Regions from separate parts of the Streptomyces gobitricini genome, predicted to be linked through region 1. Evidence: riboswitches for the same ligand, from Rfam matches in the RefSeq annotation. Region 1 holds a riboswitch; the other holds the start of a gene.
What was found. Region 1 has a riboswitch for S-adenosylmethionine ahead of thrC (threonine synthase). Riboswitches for the same ligand answer to the same signal wherever they lie in the genome.

Region 1 (4,032 bases):
GGGCGGCGATGCCCGGGTGGTTCTTCTCCAGGGACTCGATGACCTCGGAGAGGGTCGCGCCCTCGGCCGTGACCTCGGCCTGGCCGCCCGTGTACGTACGGAGAATGGTGGGGATGCGGACGTTGACGCTCATGTCGTGGTGCTGCCTTTCGGTCGTTCAGGCCAGGCCGGCGGCGCGGAACGCGTCCAGGCTCGGGCGGATGGTCGCGGTCGGGCCGGTGGTCGGGGCCACCGCGTCGAGGGTCTTCAGGCCGTCGCCCGTGTTGAGCACGACCGTGGTCAGCGACGGGTCGAGCACGCCCGCCTCGATCAGCTTCTTCGTCACGCCCACGGTGACCCCGCCCGCCGTCTCGGCGAAGATGCCCTCCGTACGGGCCAGCAGCTTGATCGCGTCGACCACCTGTGTGTCGTCGACGTCCTCCACCGCGCCGCCGGTGCGGCGGGCGATGTCCAGGACGTACGGACCGTCGGCCGGGTTGCCGATGGCGAGCGACTTGGCGATCGTGTCCGGCTTCTGGGGCCGTACGACGTCATGACCGGCCTTGAAGGCCGTCGACACCGGGGAGCAGCCCTCCGCCTGCGCGCCGAAGATCTTGTACGGCTTGTCCTCGACCAGACCCAGCTTGATGAGCTCCTGGAGCCCCTTGTCGATCTTCGTGAGCTGCGAGCCGGAGGCGATCGGGATCACCAGCTGGTCGGGCAGCTTCCACCCCAGCTGCTCGCAGATCTCGTACGCGAGGGTCTTCGAACCCTCCGCGTAGTACGGCCGCAGGTTGACGTTCACGAAGCCCCAGCCCTCGCCCAGCGGGTCGCCGATGAGCTCGGAGCAGAAGCGGTTCACGTCGTCGTAGTTGCCCTCGATGCCGACGAGGTCACCGCCGTAGACGGCGGCCATGACGACCTTGCCCTGCTCCAGGTCGTGCGGGATGAACACGCAGGACCGGAAGCCGGCACGGGCGGCGGCGGCACCGACGGCACCCGCCAGGTTGCCGGTGGAGGAACAGGACAGGGTGGTGAAACCGAAGGCGCGGGCGGCCTCCAGGGCCTGGGCGACGACGCGGTCCTTGAAGGAGTGCGTCGGGTTGCCGGAGTCGTCCTTGACGAACAGCTTGCCCGGCTCGACGCCCAGCTCACGGGCGAGGTTGTCGGCCCGGACGAGCTTGGTCCAGCCGGGGTTCAGGTTCGGCTTGTCCGCCACGTCCGCCGGGACGGGCAGCAGCGGCGCGTACCGCCAGATGTTCGCGGGTCCGGCCTCGATCCGCTCGCGCAGCGCCTCGGGGTCGCCCACCGGCAGGTCGTAGGCGATCTCCAGAGGCCCGAAACACAGCTCACAGGCGAAAATGGGGCCGAGCTCGAAACGCTCGCCGCATTCGCGGCAGGAGAGGGCGGAAGCAGGCCCGAGGTCGACGTTCTTGGCGGTGGCGACAGTCTGTACAGCCATTGGAGGCGAGGCCCTTTCTCCTCATCTTCCTCATGGCGCACTTCGCCATGAGACGGATTTGGCACCTTCCCTAGCCGGGGCCTCGCGCGATGCTTGCGAGTGCCGGCTGGAGGGTTGCCGGGGCTTCAACGGGCCGTGTCCCTCTGCCCCTCTGGATGAGCGGTATTCGATTGTGGCGGTGCTTGTTCACCAACGTGGGGACCCGACATGCGACGGTCATCCGCGTTGCTCAAGACTGTAACCGAACCCCTGGACGCTTGAGACGGTCGTCCGATACGCGAGATGGAGATCACGTGCTGGAAGAGGTGGAGCGCTGGCTCGAGCGGCGGTCCTGGTCCGTGGCCGACCGACCGCTCGACCGGCTGCTCGCGGCCAAGCGCGGTACGACGGTCAGTGTCGTCCTGCCGGCGCTGAACGAGGAGGCGACGGTCGGCGCGATCGTCACCGTGATCCGCCGCGAGCTGATGTCCGGCTCCGCCCCGCTCGTGGACGAACTCGTGGTGATCGACTCGGGCTCCACCGACCGTACCTCCGAGGTCGCCGCCGCGGCCGGGGCGCGCGTGGTGCACCGGGACGCGATCCTCCCCCGCGTACCCGCCGTCCCCGGCAAGGGCGAGGTGCTGTGGCGCTCGCTCCTGGCGACGAGCGGCGACATCGTCTGCTTCGTCGACGCCGACCTGCGCGACTTCTCGGCCGATTTCGTGACCGGGATCGTCGGCCCCCTCCTCACCGACCCGTCCGTCCATTTCGTCAAGGCGATGTACGACCGGCCCCTCGGCGGGGTCGCCGGCCAGGGCGGGCGGGTGACCGAGCTGGTGGCACGGCCGCTGCTGAACCTGCACTGGCCGCAGCTGGCCGGTTTCGTGCAGCCGCTGGGCGGCGAGTACGCGGCGCGCCGCTCCCTGCTGGAACGGCTCCCCTTCCCCGTGGGCTACGGGGTGGAACTCGGCCTTCTCGTGGACGCCCTGCACACCGTGGGGCTCGACGCCCTGGCCCAGGTGGACGTGGGGGTGCGCAAGCACCGGCACCAGGACGAACGGGCGCTGGGCCGGATGGCGGCGGCGATCTACCGGACGGCGCAGCTGCGGCTGTCACGAGGGCACCTGGTGCGGCCGCGGCTGACCCAGTTCGACCGCGGGGACGACGGCTTCATACCGCGTACGCACGACGTCGACACCGAGGAACGCCCGCCGATGATCGAGGTGGCCGAGTACGCGCGGCGCCGCCGCGTGGCGTGAGGGCCGTACGTTTGAGCGTTTGCACAACGGGCTAGGTTCGTCTCCATGGCAGCCCAGATTCTTGTCGCCTCGAACCGCGGTCCGGTCAGCTACGTGCCTCGTGAGGACGGGACGTTCGACGCCCGGCGCGGCGGGGGCGGACTGGTGTCGGGACTGTCCGCGATCGGGCCGGACGCGGGCGCCCTGTGGGTGTGCGCGGCACTGAGCGACGGTGACCGGCAGGCGGTGCGGCAGGGTGTGGCGGCCGAGCCGGGCGTGAAGATGCTGGACATCGACGCGGCCGTGCACGCGGACGCGTACAACGGCATCGCCAACTCCGTGCTGTGGTTCGTGAACCACATGCTGTACCAGACGCCGCTGGAGCCGGTCTTCGACGCCGGGTTCCGCCGCCAGTGGGCGTCGTACCGCCTCTACAACCGCGCCTTCGCCGAGGCCCTCGCCGAGGAGGCGGGGGACGGCGCGGTCGTGATCGTCCAGGACTACCACCTGGCGCTCGTCCCCGGCATGCTCCGCGAGCTCCGCCCCGACCTGCGCATCGGGCACTTCTCGCACACGCCGTGGGCGCCGCCGGAGTACTTCGCGATGCTGCCGGACGACATCGCCGAGGAGCTCCTCCTCGGCATGCTCGGCGCGGACCGGCTCGGCTTCCTGACCTGGCGCTGGCTGAAGGCCTTCCAGGCCTGCTGTGCGAAGTCCCTGCGGGACATGGACGTGACGACGCACTGGCCCAAGGACCAGTCGCCGAGCGTGCAGTTCTGGTCGCACGGGAAGCCCCACCAGACGCACCTGGGCGTGCACGGGCTGGGCGCGGACGGCGACTTCCTCCGCGAGCGGTCGCACCGCCCGGACGTGGAGGACCGGATCGCGATGCTGCGCGAACAGATCGGCCCGGACCGCAGGACGATCGTCCGCGTCGACCGCACGGAACTCTCCAAGAACATCGTCCGTGGCCTCCTGGCCTACCGGCACCTGCTGGCCGAGCGCCCCGAGTGGCACGAACGGGTCGTGCACCTCGCCTTCGCGTACCCCTCCCGCCAGGACCTTCCCGTCTACCGCGAGTACACCGCTCAGGTCTCCCGCCTCGCGGACGAGATCAACGCGGAGTACGGCCGTGACGGCTGGACCCCGGTGATCCTCCACGTCGAGGACGACTTCGCCCGCTCGCTGGCGGCGTACCGCCTGGCGGACGTGGCGCTGGTCAACCCGATCCGGGACGGCATGAACCTCGTCGCCAAGGAGGTCCCGGTCGTCTCCGACGCGGGCTGCGCGCTGGTGCTGTCCCGGGAGGCGGGCGCGTACGAGGAGCTGCGCGACGACGCGATCACGGTGAACCCGTACGACGTGACCGGCACG
Region 2 (4,032 bases), on a different contig from region 1:
ACAAGGAGATCACCAGCGGCCACGGCCACCACTGATCGCCTGACACTCACCGCCTGACCCGAGGGTCGCCACGGCATCGAGCCCCGTCCATTCGCTGGACGGGGCTCTTTGCCGTGCCCGGGGATGGATAGGGTGGTGGTCATCCCTGTACGCCCCGTACGCCCCGCGCGCAGACACCAGGAGCGACCATGAGCGCAGTGAGCCCCGCTGGGGGAGGTGCCCCCAGCGAAGCGAGGGGGAGCGACACCGCGGCGGGCCGCTCGTGGCCCGGCGTCCTGAACGCCCTGCTGGAAGGGCGCGACCAGAGTGCCGACGACACGGCGTGGGCGATGGACCGCATCATGCGGGGAGCGGCCACCGACGCCCAGATCGCCGGCTTCGCGGTCGCCCTTCGCGCCAAGGGCGAGACGGTCGAGGAGATCACCGGCCTGGTCCGCGCCATGTACGCGCACGCCAACCTCATCGACGTGCCCGGCCCGTCCGTCGACCTCGTCGGCACCGGCGGTGACGGCGCCAAGACCGTCAACATCTCCACCATGGCCGCGATCGTGGTCGCCGGTACCGGCGCCAAGGTCGTCAAGCACGGCAACCGCGCCGCCTCCTCCGCCTCCGGTTCCTCGGACGTGCTGGAGAAGCTGGGCGTCAATCTGGACCTGACGCCCCGGCGGGTCGCCGAGGTCGCCGAGGAGGCCGGTATCACGTTCTGCTTCGCCGTGAAGTTCCACCCGGCGCTGCGGCACGTGGCGGCGGCCCGCAAGGAACTCGGCATCCGCACGACGTTCAACTTCCTCGGCCCGCTCACCAACCCGGCGCGGGTCAATGCCCAGGCGACCGGCGTCGCCGACGCCCGGATGGCCCCCATCATGGCCGGGGTGCTCGCCGAGCGAGGCTCCTCCGCGCTGGTGTTCCGCGGCGACGACGGGCTGGACGAGCTGACCACCACGGCGACCTCGAAGGTGTGGGTCGTCCGGGACGGCGCGGTGCGCGAGGAGACGTTCGACCCGAGGGACGTGGGCATCGACCTCGTACCCGTCGAGGCCCTGCGCGGCGCGGACGCCTCGTACAACGCGGACGTGGCCAGGCGGCTGCTGGCCGGCGAGACCGGTCCCGTACGGGACGCGGTGCTGCTCAACGCGGCGGCGGCGCTGGTCGCGCTGGAGCCGTCGGACGCCCCGCTGGCCGAGCGGATCCGGGCGGGCATCGCCCGGGCGGCCGAATCGGTCGACTCCGGTGCGGCGCGCGCGACGCTGGACCGCTGGGTGGCGGCGAGCAACGCGTAACGCCTCTCCGGCGCCTGATCACCCGTACGACGGCGCCCGTCGCGAGGCGGGCCGCCGCCGGGACCGGCCGGCCGGTGCGGGCCGCGACGCGGCGCCGGCCGTGCGCCCCTGGGCGGGGGTGCGGGCGGCGACCCGGCGCCCGGCGTGGGTGGCACCGGCGCGGTTGGCTCCGGCGCGGGTGGCACCGGGCGGACCGGCCGTCCTCCGGGGTGTCCCGTCATCCGGACACGGGTTGCGCGCGGGCGATCACGTGGCTTAACTTCTCGGCAGGTCATGAGTGACAGCGACTACGGCCCCGGCCCGCTGTCCGGCAACCCTCCGTCCGTGGCGGGGTGCCCCGGGTGAAGACCAGGCCGCGGGCGGCGAAGTCCGCGGCAAGCGCGGACCCCTGCACACCCTGGGGTCCTGGTCCTCAAGGGAGCGGTCTCGTGAGCAAGCGAATGCGATAGGGCGTATCCGCCCCTTCCTCGGTACCCCCTTTCCCCTCCGCCGCGCCGCACCCCTGTGCGCCGACGCGGTGAGTTCGCCTGCCCTGTACGGGAGTTCGCCATGTCTGTCATCACCGTTGCCGCCGGCCAGTCCGTTTGTTCCCCGCTGCCCGTTCTGGGGCGGGATGTCACCGTGCCGCTCGTCACCGGCGGCGAGGTCACCTACGCGGCGCTCGACTACGCCGCGAGCGCGCCGGCCCTCCAGCGGGTGTGGGACGACGTGGCCGCGTACGCGCCGTACTACGGCAGCGTGCACCGGGGCGCCGGGTATCTGTCACAGCTCTCCACCGACCTGTTCGAGAACAGCCGCGCCGCGGTGGCCGAGTTCCTCGACTGCCGGGAGGGTGACCAGGTCGTCTTCACCCGGTCGACCACCGACTCGCTGAACCTGCTGGCGACCGCGCTGCCCGCCGGCTGCCAGGTCTTCGTCTTCGAGACCGAGCACCACGCGTCGCTGCTGCCCTGGCAGGACGCCCGGGTCACCTACCTCGACGCGCCCCGCACACCCGGGCAGGCGGTCGAGGCCCTGGAGCGGGCCCTCGCGGACCGCGACCCCTATGGCCCCGCGCTGGTGTGCGTCACCGGCGCCTCCAACGTGACCGGCGAACTGTGGCCGGTGCGGGAACTGGCCGCCGCCGCGCACGCCCACGGCGCCCGCATCGTCCTGGACGCCGCGCAACTGGCGCCACACCACCCGGTCTCCGTACGCGACCTGGACGTCGACTGGGTGGCGTTCTCCGGGCACAAGCTGTACGCCCCGTTCGGCTCCGGCGTCCTCGCCGGGCGGGCCGACTGGCTGCGTGACGCCGCGCCGTACCTGGCCGGCGGCGGCGCGTCCCGTAAGGTCGCGCGGCGCGCCGACGGCGGGGTGGACGTCGAGTGGCACACCACCGCCGCCCGCCACGAGGCCGGTTCGCCGAACGTCATCGGCGCGTACGCCATCGCCTCCGCCTGCAAGGCGCTCACCGAAGCCGGGTTCGACGGCCTGGTCGCCCGCGAGCGGCACCTCATCGGCACCGTGCGCGCGGGACTCGCCGAGGTGCCCGAGGTCCGGGTGCTGTCGCTCTTCGGCGACGAGGCCCCGCGCGTCGGCGTCATCTCCTTCGTCGTCCGCGGCTGGAACAGCTCGCACTTCGCGGCGGCCCTTTCGGCCGAGTACGGCATCGGCGTCCGCGACGGGCTGTTCTGCGCCCACCCGCTGGTGCGCACCCTGCTGGGCGGCGACCCGCAGGACGCCGGCGAGTGCGGCGCGCCGGACGGCGGCACTACGTCCCTCAACGCCATCCGGGTCAGCTTCGGGGCGGGGACGCCGGACGAGCACGTCGACCGGTTCGTCCGGGCCGTGAAGGAGCTCGTACGGGACGGGGCGCGCTGGAACTACCGTACGGAGGACGGGCGTTGTGTGCCCGACCGCGGCTAGCACCCGTCCGCGGCGCACGGCCGGGTCGGCCAACGGCCCGCCGCGGCGCGGCTGATGTCACTCCGGGGCGTGTGAGCGCACGGCGGAGGAGGGAGCCATGGCGGAGCCGTGCCGGCCGACGACGACGCCACCGGGGGCGGCCCCTCTGGGGGAGCGCGTACCGGGGCACGCCGGCCCGGCCGGGCCCCGCGGGCGGGCCCTGAGCCGGGTGCCCACCAGGACGGTGCGCAGCGCCCGCTCCGCGGCGTCCGCCAGCAGCCCGGCGGCACGGTCCAGCGCCTCCGGCAGCGGCAGGGGGCCGGGCGCGATCGACTCGTAGGCGTCGAGCCCCGCCTCCCCGGCGCCCTCGCCCAGGGTGCCCGCCAGCGCCAGCACCGGCACGCCCGCCTCCCGGGCACGCCGCGCCACCTCACCCGGCACCTTGCCCCGCACGGTCTGGGCGTCCAGGGCGCCCTCGCCGGTGATCACCAGGTCGGCGCGGCCCAGCCGGGCGCCCAGGTCCAGCCCGTCGAGGAGCACCTCGAAGCGCGGGAGCAGCCGGCCCCCCACCGCGGCGAGCCCCGCGCCCAGCCCGCCCGACGCCCCGGTGCCCGGCGCCGTCCGCAGGTCGACGCCCGGGGCGAACGCCCCCGTCAGCGCGTCCGCCCAGTGCTCCAGGGCCGCCGACAGCTCCTCGCACTGCGCCGGTGCCGCCCCCTTCTGCGGGCCGAACACCCGGGCCACGCCCCGTTCCCCGCACAGCACGTTGTACGGGTTGCACGCCACCAGCAGCTCGGCGTCCGCCAGCCGCGGGTCGATCCCCCGCGTATCGACGGCCGCGAGCCGGGTCAGCGACGAGCCGCCG

Region 2: it holds a riboswitch for S-adenosylmethionine, as region 1 does, so the genes downstream of both, ABD347_RS11975 (aminotransferase class V-fold PLP-dependent enzyme) here and thrC (threonine synthase) in region 1, are expected to answer to the same signal.

The regions. Positions count from the first base shown of each region.
Region 1 covers NZ_BAAASR010000006.1:212,337-216,368, forward strand. The annotation lists gene ABD347_RS06660 (ubiquitin-like small modifier protein 1) at 1-133, opposite strand, end outside; gene thrC (threonine synthase) at 158-1,441, opposite strand; SAM riboswitch class I at 1,460-1,603, opposite strand; gene ABD347_RS06670 (glucosyl-3-phosphoglycerate synthase) at 1,735-2,679, shown strand; gene ABD347_RS06675 (alpha,alpha-trehalose-phosphate synthase (UDP-forming)) at 2,725-4,032, shown strand, end outside.
Region 2 covers NZ_BAAASR010000014.1:104,373-108,404, forward strand. The annotation lists gene qcrB (cytochrome bc1 complex cytochrome b subunit) at 1-35, shown strand, start outside; gene trpD (anthranilate phosphoribosyltransferase) at 189-1,280, shown strand; SAM riboswitch class IV at 1,550-1,667, shown strand; gene ABD347_RS11975 (aminotransferase class V-fold PLP-dependent enzyme) at 1,830-3,188, shown strand; gene ABD347_RS11980 (glycerate kinase family protein) at 3,246-4,032, opposite strand, start outside.